Regions from separate parts of the Bacillus sp. HSf4 genome, predicted to be linked through region 2. Evidence: a T-box and tRNA genes for the amino acid it is inferred to sense, from the RefSeq annotation. Region 2 holds a T-box; the other holds one or more tRNA genes.
What was found. A T-box is a leader RNA that pairs with one kind of tRNA and senses whether it is charged. The one in region 2 lies ahead of P3X63_RS15355 (valine--tRNA ligase), so its partner is inferred to be a tRNA-Val.
Positions count from the first base shown of each region.

Region 1: it has a tRNA-Val gene. The T-box ahead of P3X63_RS15355 (valine--tRNA ligase) is inferred to sense a tRNA for this amino acid. The anticodon was not compared.

Region 1 is NZ_CP120679.1:180,993-190,939, forward strand. It holds gene P3X63_RS01030 (MurR/RpiR family transcriptional regulator) at 1-12, opposite strand, end outside; gene murQ (N-acetylmuramic acid 6-phosphate etherase) at 29-946, opposite strand; gene P3X63_RS01040 (2-thiouracil desulfurase family protein) at 1,121-1,573, opposite strand; tRNA gene P3X63_RS01045 (tRNA-Glu) at 1,747-1,821, shown strand; tRNA gene P3X63_RS01050 (tRNA-Val) at 1,903-1,978, shown strand; tRNA gene P3X63_RS01055 (tRNA-Thr) at 2,031-2,103, shown strand; tRNA gene P3X63_RS01060 (tRNA-Tyr) at 2,113-2,197, shown strand; tRNA gene P3X63_RS01065 (tRNA-Gln) at 2,202-2,273, shown strand; gene rocF (arginase) at 2,400-3,314, shown strand; gene sigW (RNA polymerase sigma factor SigW) at 3,544-4,107, shown strand; gene rsiW (anti-sigma-W factor RsiW) at 4,121-4,759, shown strand; gene cdaA (diadenylate cyclase CdaA) at 4,898-5,719, shown strand; gene P3X63_RS01090 (CdaR family protein) at 5,712-7,028, shown strand; gene glmM (phosphoglucosamine mutase) at 7,049-8,395, shown strand; gene glmS (glutamine--fructose-6-phosphate transaminase (isomerizing)) at 8,846-9,947, shown strand, end outside.
Region 2 is NZ_CP120679.1:2,966,136-2,976,082, reverse strand. It holds gene P3X63_RS15385 (uroporphyrinogen-III synthase) at 1-581, shown strand, start outside; gene hemB (porphobilinogen synthase) at 585-1,559, shown strand; gene hemL (glutamate-1-semialdehyde 2,1-aminomutase) at 1,585-2,880, shown strand; partial or broken gene P3X63_RS22925 (LysM peptidoglycan-binding domain-containing protein) at 3,016-3,564, shown strand; gene ysxE (spore coat protein YsxE) at 4,361-5,383, shown strand; gene P3X63_RS15360 (hypothetical protein) at 5,400-5,591, opposite strand; T-box leader at 5,760-5,991, shown strand; gene P3X63_RS15355 (valine--tRNA ligase) at 6,051-8,693, shown strand; gene P3X63_RS15350 (bifunctional folylpolyglutamate synthase/dihydrofolate synthase) at 8,772-9,947, shown strand, end outside.

The sequences.
Region 1 (9,947 bases), 1.6 Mb from region 2:
TCCTGTAGCCATCATTTCTTCCTTTCCTTTAAGAGTGTTCTCCATGAATGGTTAATGCTTTTTCAATGCTGCCATCTGATTCTTTCAGCAGTTTTTGCGCCGTGGTTAGATCGGCATTTGTTTTGAGCATGACGATTGCGGTTTTGACTTGATTTTCGGCAGCAGCCAATGCTGTTTCCGCTGTTTTTTGATCGGCCCCTGTGACAGTTTGGATGATTCGGATTGCGCGCTGTTTCAGTTTGGCATTGCTGACACTGACATCGACCATCAGATTCTCGTAGACTTTTCCCATTTGGATCATGGCTGTCGTCGAGATCATATTTAAGATCATTTTATGAGCAGTTGCCGCTTTCATTCTGGTTGATCCGGCAACGACTTCCGGTCCGACGACCACTTCGATCGCATGGTCGGCTGATTGGCTGATGGCAGAGCCTTTGTTGCAAGTGAGGGATACAGTTTTTGCGCCGATTTGTCCGGCATATTTCAGTCCGCCGTGAACATATGGGGTACGGCCGCTGGCGGCAATTCCGATGACCGTGTCGTTCTTAGAAAGGCGGATCGATTTCAGATCACGCACTCCAAACGTCTCACGGTCTTCGGCGCCTTCGACAGCTTCGAACATTGCTTTTTCCCCTCCGGCGATCACTCCTTTTACAGTATCTGGAGGGATGCTGAATGTCGGCGGACATTCGGCAGCATCGAGGACACCGAGCCGTCCGCTTGTTCCAGCGCCAATGTAAATGAGCCGTCCTCCTTTTTTCAGCGAATCGACCACATAGTCGACGGCTGTTTTGATGTCGGGCAGCACGGCTTCGACCGCTTCAGCCACTGTTTTGTCCTCTTCATTCATGATTTTGAGTATATCGATTGTCTCAGCTCGATGAATATGCTTCGTCTTTTCATTTCGGCGCTCGGTCGTTAAGGAGCTTAAATTGCTGTTTTCCATCAACAAATCCTCCTGACACAAATGCGAATGATTTCTTAATTTTCAGTATATTAACTCTGGAATTTTATTTCAACATGAAAAGAAAAATAATGAAATTTAGTTTTATAATGGTTCTGAATCAGTTGAAGAGCGAATAAAATAGAGCGCAGTTGCAGACTGCGCTCTGACGGGCATTTACAGCTCATCAAGCTGATGTTCGGAAACCACCCTGAAACCTTCTCTTTTCAGAAGGGCTGCTGTGATTCCGTTTCCGGCTACTTTTTGGCTGGAAAAGCTTCCATCGTATATGTGGCTGCTTCCGCAGGACGGACTGTTTTCTTTTAATACAACGGTGTCAGCCTGGATGTCCCTGGCGATTTCCAGCGTTTTGTAAGCGCCTTTTATATAAAGGTCTGTTACGTCCTCGCCTGACCTTGTGATGATGGCCGCATTTCCATTTAAAACATCTTCACCCGTCCCGCCGGATATTTCGGCGGGTTCCCTTGGAGTGGCAAAACCGCCGAGGACTTCTGGACAAACAACCGCTGCTTTCTTTTCTTGAACGAGTTTGTTGATCTTTTCGACATAGCTGTGCGTCCCGTTATAACGGCATTCAACACCTGCCAAACACGAGCTGACCAATATCATTCAGACGTTCCCCTCTCCTCTAAATCAGATATTCATATTTTATATCATCTCCCGTCTTTTTCAGCTGAAAAGTTGGAAAATAAAAATTTTAAATTACCCCTTTACAAATGGGGATGATCCTGTATATAATAACTTTTGTCAGCTTTACGAGAGCTGTCTGGACAAACGATTTTGGCCCGTTGGTCAAGTGGTTAAGACACCGCCCTTTCACGGCGGTAACACGGGTTCGAATCCCGTACGGGTCACCATTCTTTTTTGGACAGAAGAGGAAGGCATGCTAAAGGCGCAACGTCCTGTTACAACGCATGCACTTGTACGTCCTGTACTTCGGAGGATTAGCTCAGCTGGGAGAGCATCTGCCTTACAAGCAGAGGGTCGGCGGTTCGATCCCGTCATCCTCCACCATTTTTCGGAGCGGTTTTCACATCCGCACGAGTTAAAACATAAGATAAAATATGCCGGTCTAGCTCAATTGGTAGAGCAACTGACTTGTAATCAGTAGGTTGGGGGTTCAAGTCCTCTGGCCGGCACTGTTTTTTGGAGGGGTAGCGAAGTGGCTAAACGCGGCGGACTGTAAATCCGCTCCCTCAGGGTTCGGCGGTTCGAATCCGTCCCCCTCCACCATTTTTGGGCTATAGCCAAGCGGTAAGGCAACGGACTTTGACTCCGTCATGCGCTGGTTCGAATCCAGCTAGCCCAGTTTTTGGACATCCTGTGTCGGATGTCCTTTTTATTTTGCCTTTTTGTATAACTATTCAAAAACATGTCGTGTTGAGTCAATTTTGTATTGGACGGTACAATGAAGGTCTGAAAGGGGGATACACACATGTTAAAACAACGGATTTCAATGGTTGGTGTGCCGATGGATCTCGGACAGCTGAGGCGGGGAGTCGATATGGGACCGAGCGCGATCCGCTGTGCGGGGGTAAATGAACGTTTGGAATGCCTTTTCCGCGAGATTGAAGATTTGGGAGATTTGACAATCGGGCAGAGAGAGGATGAGAAGGAAGGCGGAGAAGAAGCCGCGGAGGAATTACGAAATTTGAAAGCGATTACAAAAGCGAGTTTGAAACTTGCTAACACCGTTGACGAGATCGTTGCAAAAGATTCATTTCCTCTCGTGCTTGGCGGAGACCACAGCATTGCGATCGGCACGCTTGCCGGGCTTGCGAAACATTATCGAAATCTGGGTGTCATTTGGTATGATGCGCATGCAGACTTAAATACAAGGGAAACGTCTCCTTCAGGCAATATTCACGGAATGCCGCTGGCCATCAGCCTGGGGATCGGCCATAAGGAGCTGACCGGTCTCTGTGGAAAAGGTGCCAAAATCAAAGCGGAAAACATCGTCATCATTGGAGCGAGATCTCTTGATGATGGGGAAAAGAAATTGATCCGTGAAAAAGAAATCAAAGTGTATACGATGCATGAAATTGATCGCCTCGGTATGACGAAGGTGATGGAGGAAACGATTGATTATCTGCGTGACCGGACGGACGGCGTTCATTTGTCGCTTGATTTAGATGGTCTTGATCCGCATGATGCACCTGGCGTCGGGACTCCTGTAGCAGGAGGGATCAGCTATCGTGAAAGTCATTTGGCGATGGAAATGCTTGAGGAATCCAATTTGATTACATCGGCTGAGTTTGTTGAAGTCAATCCGATCCTTGATGAGAAAAACAAAACCGCGGAAGCGGCAGTTGCTTTAATGGGATCATTGTTTGGCGAAAAGTTACTATAAACATTACATTGGCAGCGGCTTACGGAGGCCGCTGTTATAATCGGCATATGTCTCGGATTCAATCTATTTACTACGTATAATAATTTTAAGCTAATATTAAGCGCTCGATCCAGCGGAAACCGTCTACACCCTGTCATTTATTTGATAAAATATTTTTATGCATTTCATGAAACCTTTTAAAAATCAATTCGTATACATAAAGACCGGTGAAGGCAGAGGTTAGATAAATATGGAAACAATGATAAAAAAGAGAATCAAACAGGTGAAAAAAGGCGACCGTAACGCATTTGCAGACATCGTGGATATCTATAAAGACAAAATTTATCAGCTTTGCTACCGTATGCTCGGCAATGCGCATGAAGCGGAAGATATTGCGCAGGAAGCATTTATTAGAGCATACGTGAATATCGACAGTTTTGATATCAACCGGAAGTTTTCCACGTGGCTTTATCGAATCGCAACCAATTTAACCATCGACCGCATTCGCAAAAAAAAGCCGGACTATTATTTGGATGCAGAGGTGGCAGGGACAGAAGGACTGACGATGTATTCCCAAGTTGCGGCGGATGCTGCGCTTCCAGAGGATGAAGTGATTTCTTTGGAGCTGCACAGCACCATTCAGGAAAAAATCTTAAGGCTTCCCGATAAATACAGGACGGTCATCGTATTAAAGTACATTGATGAGCTCTCACTCATTGAGATCAGTGAAATTTTAAATATTCCCGTGGGAACTGTAAAAACGAGAATACACAGGGGCAGAGAGGCTCTCAGAAAACAATTAAGGGATCTTTAAGTGGGGTGATGAAATGAGCTGTCCGGAGCACATTGTTCAGCTTATGCATAAATATCTTGACGGAGACATTCTACCCGAAGATGAAACGCGACTAAAAGAGCATCTGCAATCATGTGAAAGGTGCAAAAAACACCTTCGTGAAATGGAGAAGTCTATCGCTCTAGTGCAAAGCACGTCGCATCTTACAGCTCCGGCAAACTTTACAGCTAATGTGCTGGCAAATCTGCCGAAGGAAAAGCGGACGGTGTCCATTAACAGATGGCTGAAAGCCCACCCGTTTATTGTGGCGGCAGCTTTATTTGTGATTTTAATGGGCGGCAGCTTTTTTTCGAGCTGGCAAAATGACCACGACTTCAGTGTGTCCAGCCAGCCTAATCTCGTCGTGAAAAACAACACGGTCATCGTACCTGAGGGCGAAGTTGTCAAAGGCGATGTAACCGTGAAAAACGGCAAGCTGATTATAAAAGGTAAAATAGATGGCGACGTAACCATTGTAAACGGAGAAAAATATACGGCTTCAGCCGGACAAGTCACCGGTCAGATCCACGAAGTCAATAAGGTGTTTGACTGGATCTGGTACAAAATCAAGTCAACAGGAAAAGCGGTTTTCGGCGGGGGTCACTCGAAAGATCAAGAGCAAAGCGGACATTAGGGGCTTTGCTCTTTTTTTAGGGAAGGCAGTCATTTCACTTGGAAAATCAAATTGTGCTATAATAGCCTCTGTATAAATATCATACGATTTTGTAACATATTAACTTTACTAATGACTGAATTCTTGGAGGACGAGGAAATGGCTTTTGAGGATATCCCTTTCTTGCAGTACCTCGGCGATGCCGTTGATATTCTCCTTGTTTGGTACGTAATATATAAATTAATGATGGTCATCCGCGGGACGAAGGCGGTTCAGCTTTTGAAGGGAATCGTAGTCATTGTTCTCGTCCGGCTGGCCAGTCAATATTTAGGCTTAAGCACCCTGCAGTGGTTGGTTGACCAGGCGATAACATGGGGGTTTTTGGCAATTATCATCATATTCCAGCCTGAATTAAGGAGAGCGCTGGAACAGCTTGGACGGGGACGGTTTTTTTCCCGGAGCGGAACCCCTGAAGAAGAGCAGCAGCAGAAAACGATCGATGCGATTACAAAGGCGATCAAATATATGGCGAAACGGCGCATCGGTGCTCTGTTAACCATTGAACGGGAAACCGGAATGGGCGATTACATAGAAACGGGGATTCCTTTGAATGCAAAGGTCAGCTCTGAACTATTGATCAACATCTTTATTCCGAATACACCGCTTCACGACGGCGCTGTGATTATGAAAAATGACGAGGTGGCCGCAGCCGCCTGCTACCTTCCGCTGTCGGAAAGCCCTTTTATTTCTAAAGAGCTCGGCACGAGGCACAGGGCGGCGGTAGGGATCAGTGAAGTGACCGACAGCTTGACGATCATCGTATCCGAAGAAACCGGCGGAATCAGCGTTGCCAGAAACGGGGACCTTCATCGTGATTTATCGGAAGAAGCTTTGACGAACATGCTTGAGGCGGAGTTCAAGAAAAATTCGCGGGAAGCTTCCTCAAATCGCTGGTATTGGAGGGCGAAGAAAAATGGATAAGTTTTTAAACAATCCTTGGGCCGTCAAGGTTGTCGCGTTATTGTTCGCGTTCCTGCTTTACTTTGCGGTCCACAGTGCGCAAGCTCCGACCCCGAAGAAACCAGGTGAATCGTTTTTCCCGACAACGACGACAGATGAAGCAACGCTCACCGATATACCTGTAAAGGCGTATTATGATGATGAAAACTACGTTGTTACAGGCGTACCGCAAACCGTGAATGTCACGATCAAAGGGCCGACAGGAACTGTAAAGAAAGTAAGACAGGTTAAGGATTTTGAGGTCTACGCAGACATGCAGGACTTGAAGACAGGAAGACACAAAGTCGAACTGAAAGCCAGAAACGTTGCCGACGGGCTAAGCATCTCCATCAATCCATCGGTAACGACTGTGACGATCGAAGAAAAAACGTCGAAAGAGTTTCCGGTTGAAGTCGACTTTTACAATAAAAACAAAATGAAAGACGGCTACACGCCGGAACAGCCGATTGTCAATCCGAAAAACGTCAGTGTCACAGGCTCCAAAGCCGTGATCGACAGAATAGCAAGCATAAAAGCGACGATTAATTTGGAAGGCATCGATCAATCGGTTGAAAGGGAGGCCAAGCTGACGGTCTATGACCGGGACGGCAATGTTCTTCCGGTGGAGGTTGATCCTTCCGTCGTCAACATCACCGTTCCGGTTACAAGCCCCAGCAAAAAGGTCCCGATCAAACTTGATCGGAAAGGGAGCCTTCCGGACGGCATCAGCATATCCAGTGTGGATACAAACCCGGGTGAAGTAACGGTCTACGGACCGGAAAATGTTCTCGATTCGTTAGAATTTGTCGACGGCCCTGAGCTTGATTTAAGTAAAATTAAAGATGACACTGAATTGGAAGCTGATGTTCCGGTGCCTGACGGCGCTAAAAAAGTGTCGCCCGAAAAAGTCAAGATTAAAGTGAAAGTAGACAAGGAAGAGGACAAAGAACTGAAAAACGTTTCAATCAAGGCCGTTGGGCTGAATGACAGCCGCAACCTCGAGTTTCTCGACCCAAAGACGGGTAAGCTTGATATTACGGCAAAGGGGTCTGAGGCCTCGATTGAAAATCTGCAGCCGTCAGACATAGAGCTGTATATCAATGTGGCTGATCTCGATGACGGTGAGCACGATGTCAAGCTTGAAGTGAACGGACCGCAGAATGTAGCGTGGTCGCTGCCGCAGAAGAGCATTAAAGTGAGAATTTCTTCTAAAACATCTCAAAAAGAAAATGACAAAGGTCAGGATGAAAAAGAACAGGATCATTCTGAAACAGATTCACAACCTTCATGAATCAAAAAGGAGCGATATTAATGGGCAAGTATTTTGGAACAGACGGTGTGAGAGGTGTGGCAAACAGTGAACTTACACCCGAGCTGGCCTTTAAAGTCGGACGTTTTGGCGGATATGTCCTAACAAAAGATAAAGAACGTCCCAAAGTGCTGATCGGCCGTGACACACGTATTTCCGGACATATGCTGGAAGGGGCCCTTGTCGCCGGTCTCCTCTCGATAGGAGCGGAGGTCATGCGCCTTGGCGTCATTTCGACGCCCGGTGTCGCATATTTGACAAAAGCCATGGATGCTGAAGCGGGAGTGATGATCTCGGCTTCCCACAACCCTGTCCAAGACAACGGTATCAAGTTTTTCGGCGGCGACGGCTTCAAGCTGTCCGATGAACAGGAGCTTGAAATCGAGCGTCTGATGGATCAGCCGGAAGATACTCTCCCAAGACCGGTCGGCGCTGATCTCGGAATGGTTAACGACTATTTTGAAGGCGGACAGAAATATCTGCAATTTCTTAAGCAGACTGCCGATGAGGACTTTACAGGCATTCATATCGCGCTCGACTGCGCACACGGGGCGACATCGTCGCTTGCAACCCATTTATTTGCCGATCTTGACGCAGATGTCTCAACGATGGGGACGTCTCCGAACGGATTAAATATCAATGACGGGGTAGGATCGACACACCCAGAAGCTCTGGCGGCATTTGTGAAAGAAAAGGGAGCGGACGTCGGCATGGCGTTTGACGGAGACGGCGACCGTTTGATCGCTGTGGATGAAAAAGGACATATTGTCGACGGCGATCAAATCATGTACATATGTGCGAAGTATTTGAAGAATGAAGGCCGTTTAGCAGACAATACCGTGGTTTCAACCGTTATGAGCAACCTCGGCTTTTACAAGGCGCTTGATGCGGAAGGCATTAAAAGCGTTCAAACCGCTGTCGGCGACCGCTATGTAGTGGAAGCGATGAAAAAAGACGGGTTTACGCTCGGCGGTGAACAGTCCGGACATCTGATTTTCCTTGATTACAACACAACTGGAGACGGTTTGCTCTCAGCGATCATGCTGATGAACACGATCAAGATGACGGGCAAGCCGTTATCAGAGCTTGCGGCGGAAATGCAGAAGTTTCCGCAGCTTTTGATCAATGTCAAAGTGACGGATAAATATAAAGTGACAGAGAACGAAAAAGTTAAAGCCGTCATCGAACAGGTGGAGCAGGAAATGAACGGCGACGGCCGCATCCTCGTGCGTCCGTCAGGAACGGAGCCGCTTGTCCGCGTGATGGCCGAAGCCAGAACGAAGGAGCTTTGCGAGCAATATGTAGGCCGCATTGTCGATGTCGTGAAGGCGGAAATGGGAGCGGAGTAATTTTCCGCAAAAGACGAATGAACAAGACAAGCTGATTCGGCATACGATAAAGGGAACCGGTGCAATCTTGAAAAAAATGTGAACCATTTTAAAAATTGTTTGACGGTTCAATTATGCGTGTAGTAAAATCAGCTTGTCTTGTTTTATTTAAAAGGAAAGGCAGGGTAGAGAGAATTTTTGATAGTTATAGCGCCCGGACTAAGCGTACGGATGACAAAGCTTAGTTGACGAGGATGGAGGTTATCGAAGTATTCGGCGGATGCCTCCCGGCTGACCTCAAAGATCACAGCCGCAAGGATTTCCTCAAACCAAAGAGGCGACTCTTTGAACAAAGGGAAATCGCATGATCTTCCAACAAATAAAAACATGTAGGAGGGGACGGAGAAATGTCCCCGCCTTAAAAGCAGACTTTCTTCGTCTCCTGCCTGCGACTTTAGGAGGAAGAAACATATGTGTGGTATTGTAGGTTATATTGGCCAGCTTGATGCAAAGGAAATTTTATTAAAAGGCTTGGAAAAATTGGAGTATCGCGGCTACGATTCAGCCGGAATCGCTGTAGCGAACGAAGACGGCGTGCACGTATTCAAAGAGAAAGGCCGCATTGCCGATCTGCGCGCAGCCGTTGATGAAAACGTGGTATCCCAGGCGGGAATCGGACATACACGCTGGGCAACCCACGGAGAGCCAAGCCGCTTAAACGCTCACCCGCATCAAAGCGCATCAGGCCGTTTTACACTTGTGCATAACGGTGTCATCGAGAACTATGTTCAGCTGACACGCGAATATCTGCAAGGTGTAACCCTTAAAAGTGATACGGATACAGAGGTTGTTGTGCAAGTGATCGAACAATTCGTCAACAAAGGTCTTGACACTGAAGAAGCGTTCCGCCAAACGCTCATGCTGCTCAAAGGCTCTTATGCGATTGCATTATTCGATCATGAAAACAAAGAAACCATCTATGTTGCGAAAAATAAAAGCCCGCTTCTTGTCGGCCTTGGAGACAATTTCAATGTTGTCGCGTCTGATGCGATGGCAATGCTTCAAGTGACAAATGAATATGTGGAGCTTATGGATAAAGAAATGGTGATTGTCACTGACAAAAAGGTCATGATTAAAAACCTTGACGGTGAAATCATGTCCCGTGCCTCTTATATTGCAGAGCTTGATGCCAGCGATATCGAGAAGGGCACATACCCTCACTACATGTTAAAAGAAATCGATGAACAGCCGCTCGTCATGCGGAAAATCATTCAAACATACCAGGATGAAAACGGCAAGCTCTCCATTCCGGGAGATATCGCCGCAGCCGTGGCTGACGCTGACCGCGTTTATATTATCGCCTGCGGAACGAGCTACCACGCCGGTCTTGTCGGTAAGCAATTCATTGAAACATGGGCAAAAGTTCCGACTGAAGTTCATGTCGCAAGCGAATTCTCTTACAACATGCCATTGCTTTCTGAGAACCCGCTGTTTATCTTTATCTCTCAAAGCGGAGAAACGGCTGACAGCCGCGCCGTTCTCGTACAGGTAAAAGAGCTCGGCCACAAAGCGC
Region 2 (9,947 bases):
ACGGGGCCAAATTCTTTTTTTCATACTTGGAAGATCACGGAATCAACCTGCCGGAGGCACCGCGGGTAAAAGTGGCCGCCGTCGGCGAAAAGACCGCCCGGTATTTGCGGGACAGGCGCCTTGACATCGACCTCATACCGGATCTTTATGTGGCTGAACAGCTGGCGGAAGCTTTAAAACAACAGCTGAACCGGGGTGAAAAAGTCGCGGTAATAAAAGGCAATCTCTCCCGCGATGTGATCAAAAAAACCCTTTCTCCCCTCGGGATTGACGTTTCGGAATGGACGCTGTACGAAACCGTCCCTGACCGGCGGGGAATTCGTGATCTGAAAGGCGTGGCAAAACGCGAAGCATTTGATTTTGTGACGTTTACGAGTTCCTCGACGGTACATACATTTATGAGCATTCTGAAAGAGGAAAGCAAGGATTGGGCCGAACGGGGCCATACCGTGTTTATCAGCATCGGCCCTTTGACGAAGAAGGCGCTTGCGGAATACGGAATCCCTTCCTTGATGTCTGAAGTATACACAATTGACGGAATGCTGGAAGCGATGTGCAGCATTTCAAGAAAAGGAGAATGACAAATGGAAGCATCATTTCACAGACACCGCCGTCTGCGGACGACAGCAGGCATGCGAAAATTAGTAAGAGAAACCGAATTGGGGGCCGCAGACTTCATCTACCCGATTTTTGTGACGGAGGAACAGAACGCGAAACACGAAGTGCCGTCCATGCCGGGAGTATATCAGCTGTCTTTAGACAACCTCAAAGAAGAGATGGAGGAAGTCGTTCGTCTCGGCATTCAATCGGTGATTGTTTTCGGTGTGCCTGTGCACAAAGATGATGTCGGAAGTGGAGCATATCATGACCACGGCATTGTCCAAAAAGCGATTTCAAAAATTAAAGAAGACTTTCCTGAGCTGGTCGTCATCGCTGACACATGTCTTTGCGAATATACGGACCACGGCCACTGCGGCCTTGTTGAAAACGGGGAAATTTTAAATGACGAATCGCTCGTCCTTCTGGCGAAAACAGCGGTCAGCCAAGCTCGCGCTGGCGCGGACATTATCGCTCCGTCAAATATGATGGACGGATTTGTTGCCGCGATCAGGGAAGCGCTTGATCAGGAAGGATTTACAAATGTGCCGATTATGTCGTACGCTGTTAAATATGCGAGCGCTTTTTACGGACCTTTTCGCGATGCGGCCGGCAGCAGTCCGCAGTTTGGAGACCGGAAGACATATCAGATGGATTATGCCAACCGCCGTGAAGCCCTTAGGGAGGCGCAGTCTGACGTGGAAGAAGGCGCCGACTTCCTGATCATCAAACCGACGCTTTCCTATCTCGATATTGTCCGCGAGGTGAAAAATGAATTCAATCTGCCTGTCGTCGGATACAATGTCAGCGGGGAATACGCCATGGTTAAAGCGGCTGCCCAAAACGGCTGGATTGACGAAAAAGCGCTTGTTCTGGAAATGCTGACAAGCATGAAACGGGCCGGCGCGGATCTCATCATTACGTACTTCGCAAAAGATGCGGCCAAATGGCTGGCAGAATAAGATTATGAACTGGGGGTTTTAGAGGATGCGCAGCTATGAAAAGTCTAATGCGGCTTTCAAAGAGGCGAAACGAGTCATGCCGGGCGGAGTGAACAGTCCGGTTCGCGCCTTTAAATCAGTAAATATGGACCCGATTTTTATGGAGCGGGGAAAAGGCTCAAAAATATATGATATTGACGGAAACGAATATATCGATTACGTCTTATCATGGGGTCCGCTTATTTTAGGGCACAGCAATGAGAAAGTCGTCAGCGGCATACAAAAGACCGCTCTGAATGGGACGAGCTTCGGCGCGCCGACAAAGGTTGAAACAGAGCTTGCCGAGCTTGTCATCGAGCGCGTTCCTTCCATAGAGGTCGTGCGCATGGTGAGCTCGGGTACCGAAGCGACGATGAGCGCCTTAAGGCTTGCGAGAGGATATACAGGCCGGAATAAAATTGTGAAATTTGAAGGCTGCTACCATGGACACGGCGATTCGCTGCTGATTAAAGCAGGCTCAGGGGTCGCCACACTGGGTCTCCCGGACAGCCCCGGGGTTCCCGAGAGCATCGCCCAAAATACGATTACTGTTCCCTACAATGATCTCGACAGCATGAAGCTTGTCTTTCAGGAATACGGAGATGACATAGCCGGCGTCATCGTAGAGCCTGTAGCCGGAAATATGGGAGTTGTTCCGCCGCTGACAGGATTCCTTGAAGGGCTTCGCGAGCTGACGGAAACGCATGGCGCACTGTTGATCTTCGATGAAGTCATGACAGGCTTTAGAGTGGATTACAACTGCGCACAAGGATACTTCGGTGTGACGCCTGATTTGACATGCCTCGGAAAAGTGATCGGCGGCGGTCTTCCTGTCGGCGCTTACGGAGGAAAAGCCGAGATCATGGAGAAAATCGCTCCGAGCGGACCGATTTATCAAGCCGGTACCTTGTCAGGCAATCCGCTGGCGATGACGGCGGGGCTCGAAACATTGAAGCAGCTGACGCCTGATTCCTACAAGGAGTTCTCCCGCAAAGCCGACCGATTGGAAAAAGGCATCTCTGAAGCCGCTGAAAAACACGGCATTCCTCATACATTCAACCGTGCGGGATCGATGATCGGCTTCTTCTTTACGAACGAACCTGTCATCAATTATGAGACGGCCAAACAGTCTGATCTTGATCTGTTTGCCGAGTATTATAAAGGCATGGCTGATGAGGGCGTGTTCCTGCCGCCGTCACAGTTTGAAGGATTGTTTCTGTCAACCGCGCATTCTGATGAAGATATTGAACAGACGATTTCGGCCGCTGAAAGGGTATTCGCGAGAATCGGCCGATCCAAATAAAAGCAGAGAGGCTGCCGGCATGTCCGGCGGCTTTTTTTGTGCGCCCCCATGTTTTCTGTTCATATTCTCCCGGTTCTTTTCATACATCTTTACTGACATCTAATTTTAAAAATTAGGTGAAGGGAGGATATCAGTTTGCCGCAAAACAATCGTTTGCAATTTTCTGTAGAAGAGTCGATCTGTTTTCAAAAGGGACAGGAAGTATCGGAATTATTATCAATTTCATTGGATCCGGATATTTCCGTTCAGGAAGTGAATGATTATGTATCCATACGCGGGTCATTAGAGCTGACAGGCGAATACAACATAGATCAAACCCGGGAGTATGCTGAGCTGCCTGCGACAAGCCGATTTGTGGAAGATGTGAAGCTAAAAGGGGATAGCAGCGCGGAGCTGACGCATTGTTTCCCTGTGGATATCACCATCCCCAAAAACAAAGTCAGCCACTTAAATGACGTGTTTGTTTTTATCGACGCTTTCGATTATCAATTGACAGATGCCCGTATGCTGACGATACAGGCGGACTTGGCGATTGAAGGACTGCTGGACGTGGCGGGGGACGCCGACGAGACTGAGGAAGCGGATGTGCCGGTTTTTGAAGATGCACAACAAGCTGAAGAGTCGTTTGAGCCCGTTTACAGGGACCAAGGGGAGGAAGAGGAACTGAATGAAATCCCGCTTCATCTTGACACCCCGTACGATGAGCAGGCCGTGAATCAGCGGAACGAAGAGACGGATGATGAAAACGTGCCGATTTATCAGTCGTTTCTTAGCGATGACGAACATGAAGCAAAACCGTTTTTCACTGCGTCACTGTCGGCGGCGGAAAGGGCGAAGCGTGAATGGGAAGGACAAAAAGAGCCGGCTGACAGCCTAGAAGATGCAGAGGCCCAAAAGGAATCTGCCAAAAGCGCTGAAGAGGCTGAACCTGAACTTGAAAGAGAAGAAAGTGAAGAACAAAAAGAAGAGGAACCGGTTTACAGAACTTATCAAAACCATGAAGAATCAAATGAAACTCCGTTTTTCGGCGACCCGCCTCTTTTGGAGGACGAAGATGAAGAAAGAGAGCCGGATTCTTTTGACATTGAAGTGACGCAGGAATCCTCGGAAGAGGAGGAAGCCGCCCACTCGATTGAGATTCCGGAATACTCGTTTCACGAGCAGACAGAACCTGAAGAGGAAGCGAGAGATGAAGCCGATATACACGAAGCATCCGCCAAAGAAAATGACAATGCGCTTTATTTGACAAAGCTGTTTACAAAAGAGGGAGAGGAGGAGTTTTCGCGAATGAGGATGTGCATCGTTCAGCAAAATGATACCATCGATCTTCTGTGCGAACGTTACGACATTAATGTTCAGCAGCTCATACGGATGAATTCCCTTTCCCTTGACGAAGAGTTAAAAGAAGGACAGATCCTTTATATTCCTGATTATCATAACAGCCATGCCTAACGTATGAGCAAAAATGTGGTGAGCGAAAATGGAAGACATCCAGGCTCTCTTAAATGAATACGGTCTAGCCGCCGAATATATCGAACCTGTCAGCCCGAAAGTATGGAAGGTTTACACCGCCCACGGTGTATTCGCGTTAAAGAAGCTGGAGCCTTCAAGGAATAACCGCTTCACTGAACAGATGATACTGCTGGAGGAAAAAGGCTACAGACAGTTTGTTCCTGTCTACCGAAACCGCGGAGGGGAATTTTTAACCGGAGCGGGTCAAGAAGTTTGCTATTTAATGCCCTGGCTCACGCTGGAAAGAGGGGAAGAGCGGGATCAAAAGCATGAACATCTGTTTCAGGAAATTGCCCTCATCCATCAGAAAACGGAAAAAGAACTCAGGATGAGGCGGGAAGATATCGTCGGCCACTATGATCGGACAAAACGAAAATGGGAGATAGAGAAACAAAAATACGAAGAGATTGTCAGCCGGGCTGAGAAAGAATGGTATATGTCCCCTTTTCAGCTTCAGGCGGCCATGTATTACAGAGAGACGATTTCCGCCGTTGATTTTGCGCTAGACCGCCTTGATGAATGGCATGAAGCGATCAAAGAAAAAGAGTCTTCCAGAATCGTCTTGAACCACGGGCAATTGTCGGTCCATCATTTTCTGTACAACGATATGGGAACGGGCTATTTTACAAACTTTGAGAAAGCAGGATATGCCCCGCCTGCGAATGATCTGATCTTATTTTTCACAAGAATGTTCAAGTCCAATCCTGCATCATGTACGGAATGTGTGAACTGGTATTATACGTACCACGGTGTTTATCCTCTGCGCGAGGAGGAAGTGAGTTTATTCTTAAGTTATATGGCATATCCGGGGGCGATGTTTAAGACACTCAGCCGCTATCAGACAGAGAAGAAGCTGGAGGAAAAAGAAGCTTGCACGAAACTCTTGAAGGCGTATTGGCAGATGAAAAATGCAGAACCGCTTGTGATGAACATTCATAAAACAGAAGAAAACCGAAAACTGCAGGAAGAAACAGAGTCCCCATCATCATGATGCGGACTTTTTTTACTTAAATCCAGTCAAGGTGAAAGGCGCAGGCAAGGAGTATCAGAATGCCTAAAAGGAGAACATCAAACGTTGTTGGGAAGATGATGGTTCGAATGCCGTGAAAGATCGTAATCGGGAGGGCGACCTGGACTGCGACAAGCTTGATTTGTTTCAGCCAGGGCTGGAGTGAATATGTGTTGAATTTTTTTCGCATCTTTTGCCTCCTCTCCTTGTCGTTACAGCATCATATGAGAAAAAAAAGCCTGTGTGCATGGCCCAATCTTGTATAGAACAAGATCAAAGCGGAAAAGATGATTGACGAAATGAAAAAAGATTTAGTAATATAAGAACAAGAAAAAGTACGTGCTGAAAAATCAATGATCCACCCGCTTTGAATGGGAAGAGTACAAAAACAGACGCTTACAGAGAGGGATGTCGGTTCGCTGAAAGGCTCCCAGCCAGTCTTTTTTGGAAGGTCGCCCAGGAGCGCAATTTCTCGAACATAAAAAGTAGAGAAATTCGGGAAAGTCCCGTTATCCCATTTAAGTGCATGAATGCGTATTTGCATTCATGAAAAAAGGTGGTACCGCGAGAGAGTTCTCTTCGTCCTTTTGATAGGATAAAGAGGACTCTTTTTTATTGATCAGCCGTTTATACTGCTGGAGGTTTGAATATGGATAAACAAGAACTGACGATGCCGACAAAATATGATCCGGCCTCAATTGAAAAAGACAGATATGAATATTGGGTGAACGGCAAGTTTTTTGAAGCCGAAAATGATCCGGAAAAAGAGCCGTACACCGTCGTCATCCCGCCGCCGAATGTCACGGGAAAGCTGCACTTGGGCCATGCCTGGGATTCGACGCTTCAGGATATTGTAACAAGAATGAAACGGATGCAAGGATATGACGTGCTCTGGCTGCCGGGTATGGATCATGCCGGAATCGCGACACAGGCAAAGGTTGAAGCGAAGCTCCGTGAAGAAGGCATATCGCGCTATGATCTGGGCCGCGAAAAATTTCTTGAAGAAACATGGAATTGGAAAGAGGAATACGCCGATTTCATTCGCAGCCAATGGGCGAAACTCGGCCTTGGCCTCGACTATTCAAGAGAGCGGTTTACCCTTGATGAAGGGCTGTCAAAAGCGGTTCGCGAAGTCTTTGTCAAGCTCTATGAAAAAGGCCTGATTTACCGCGGAGAATATATCATCAACTGGGACCCTGCAACAAAAACGGCTCTGTCTGATATCGAAGTCATTTATAAAGATGTTCAGGGTGCGTTTTACCATATGCGCTACCCGCTGAAAGACGGTTCAGGCGCCATCGAGATCGCCACAACCCGTCCGGAAACAATGCTCGGAGACACGGCGGTCGCCGTTCACCCGGAAGATGAACGGTACAAACATTTAATCGGCAAAACGGTCATCCTGCCGATCACCGGGAGAGAAATTCCGATTGTCGGAGATGACTACGTCGATATGGAATTTGGTTCAGGGGCTGTTAAAATCACACCCGCCCATGATCCGAACGATTTTGAAATTGGAAACCGCCACAACCTCGAGCGGATTCTCGTCATGAATGAAGACGGAACGATGAATGACAACGCCCTTCAGTATAAAGGTATGGACCGTTTTGAATGCCGCAAACAGATCGTCAAAGATCTTCAGGAAGAGGGTGTGCTGTTCAAAATTGAAGAGCATACACATTCGGTCGGCCACAGCGAACGCAGCGGAGCAGTCGTTGAGCCGTACTTGTCAACGCAGTGGTTCGTGCAAATGCAGCCGCTTGCCGATGCAGCCATCGAATTGCAAAAAAGCGAAGGAAAAGTCAACTTCGTCCCTGACCGTTTTGAAAAAACGTATCTTCACTGGATGGAAAATATCCGTGACTGGTGCATCTCCCGCCAGCTGTGGTGGGGACATCGGATTCCGGCCTGGTACCATAAAGAAACGGGCGAAATCTATGTCGGTGTTAAAGCGCCGGGGGATGCCGAAAACTGGGAGCAGGACAACGATGTTCTTGACACCTGGTTCAGTTCGGCGCTGTGGCCGTTTTCAACAATGGGCTGGCCTGATATCGACGCTGAAGATTTCAAACGCTACTATCCGACAAACGTCCTTGTAACTGGCTATGACATTATTTTCTTCTGGGTATCCAGAATGATTTTTCAAGGGGTCGAGTTCACCGGGGAACGGCCGTTTAAAGACGTCTTGATCCACGGGCTTATCCGCGATGACCAGGGCCGGAAAATGAGCAAATCGCTCGGAAACGGCGTTGATCCGATGGATGTGATCGATAAGTACGGAGCGGATTCCCTGCGTTACTTCCTTGCGACAGGAAGCTCACCGGGGCAGGATTTGCGCTTCAGCTTTGAAAAAGTTGAATCAACATGGAACTTTGCGAATAAAATTTGGAATGCGTCAAGGTTTGCGCTGATGAACATGGACGGCATGACATATGAAGAACTCGACTTGACCGGGGACAAATCGGTTGCCGACAAGTGGATTTTAACAAGACTAAATGAAACGATTGAAACGGTGACGCATCTCGCCGATAAATATGAGTTCGGTGAAGTCGGCCGCCACCTGTACAACTTTATTTGGGACGATTTCTGTGATTGGTACATTGAAATGGCCAAACTTCCGCTTTATGGCGATGATGAAGCGGCGAAAAAGACGACGCGCTCCGTATTGGCGTATGTACTCGATCAAACGATGCGCCTCCTGCATCCGTTTATGCCGTTTCTGACGGAAGAGATTTGGCAGCATCTTCCTCATGAAGGGGAATCGATCACAGTCGCCAAGTGGCCTGAAGTCGTCAAAGAATATACCGACACTGAAGCTGCAGCGGATATGAAGCTTCTTGTCGAAGTGATCCGCGCCGTTCGGAACATCCGCAGTGAAGTGAATACACCGCTCAGCAAGCAAATCGAGCTGTATATTAAAACGAGCACACCGGAAATCGCCGCCCGTCTCGATGAAAACCGCTCGTACGTGGAACGTTTCACAAACCCGAGCCTGCTTCAAATCGGAACGGATATCAAAACGATTGATAAAGCGATGACCGCCGTCGTTTCAGGTGCCGAGCTGATTTTGCCGCTCGAGGGTCTGATCAACATTGACGAAGAAATCAGCCGCCTTCAAAAAGAGTTTGATAAACTGACCAAAGAAGTGGAACGGGTTCAGAAAAAATTAAACAATGACGGCTTTATGAAAAAAGCGCCTGAACACGTCATTGAAGAAGAACGGGCAAAAGAAGCCGATTATACGGCGAAACGGGAAGCTGTCGAAAAGCGGATCGCTGAATTGAAAAACTAAAAAGGAAAAAGAGAAGGTGTTTTCCGGGCCCCAAGGGCGGCTGGAAAACACCTTCATCATTGAAGGGAGGGAATACGCATGTTCAAAACATTTTCTGAAGCACTCAGCTGGATTAACGGACGGCTCAAATTTGGCGTGAAACCGGGATTGCAACGGATGGAATGGCTTCTCAATGAGCTCGATCATCCCGAGAAAAAGCTCAAGGCCATTCATGTAGCCGGCACAAACGGAAAAGGCTCGACCGTCGCTTACATCCGCTCGGTGTTAAATGAAGCCGGATATTCGGCGGGCACATTCACTTCTCCGTACATCATCACCTTTAATGAACGGATCAGTGTGGACGGCATCCCGATCTCAGACGAAGAATGGACAGCGCTGTTTAATGAAGTATATCCCCTCGTTCTTGAGCTTGAAAAAACCGATTTGGGGGCGGCGACCGAATTTGAAATCATTACTGCCTGTGCATTTTTATATTTTGCAAAGTACAGGAAGACCGATTTTGTCATTTTTGAAGCCGGTCTAGGGGGCCGCCTGGATTCGACGAATGTCGTTGAGCCGTTAGTGACAGTCATTACCTCAATCGGTCATGACCATACGGCGATTTTAGGAGAAACGCTTGAAGAAATCGCCCGAGAAAAAGCGGGCATCATTAAACACGGTGTTCCTGTTTTGACGGCCGTTCACCAGCCTGAAGCGGCCGAGGTCATAAAGCGGAGAGCAATGGTAAAGGAAGCTCTTTATCTATCCCTTCATGAGCATTGTGAACGATATGATGAACGTTCATTGCCGGATGGCGAACTGTTTTCGCTGATCACACCTCAAAAGCGCTACGAACAAGTGGAAACAGGCCTGATCGGCACCCATCAGCGGCAAAACGCAGCCTTGGCGATTCTTGCAGCTGAATGGCTGACAGCTGTACAACAGGCGAACATCAGCCGGCAGGCGCTCTATAGCGGAATCAAAAAAGCCGCATGGGCCGGCCGGTTTGAAAAAGTGCTGGACAAGCCGCTTACATTTATAGACGGGGCACATAACAAAGAAGGGGTAAGCCGGCTGAGTGAAACGGTTCTTGGCCGCTTTGGAGAGCGGAACATACACGTTTGCTTCAGCGCCTTAAAGGACAAGCCTTATCAAGACATGATCCGCATCATAGAGGCGTTTGCTTCATCCATTCATTTTGCGTCCTTCGACTTCCCGAGAGCGGAATCTGCTCAAAAGCTGTTTGAACAAAGCCGTGCCGGGCATAAAACATAT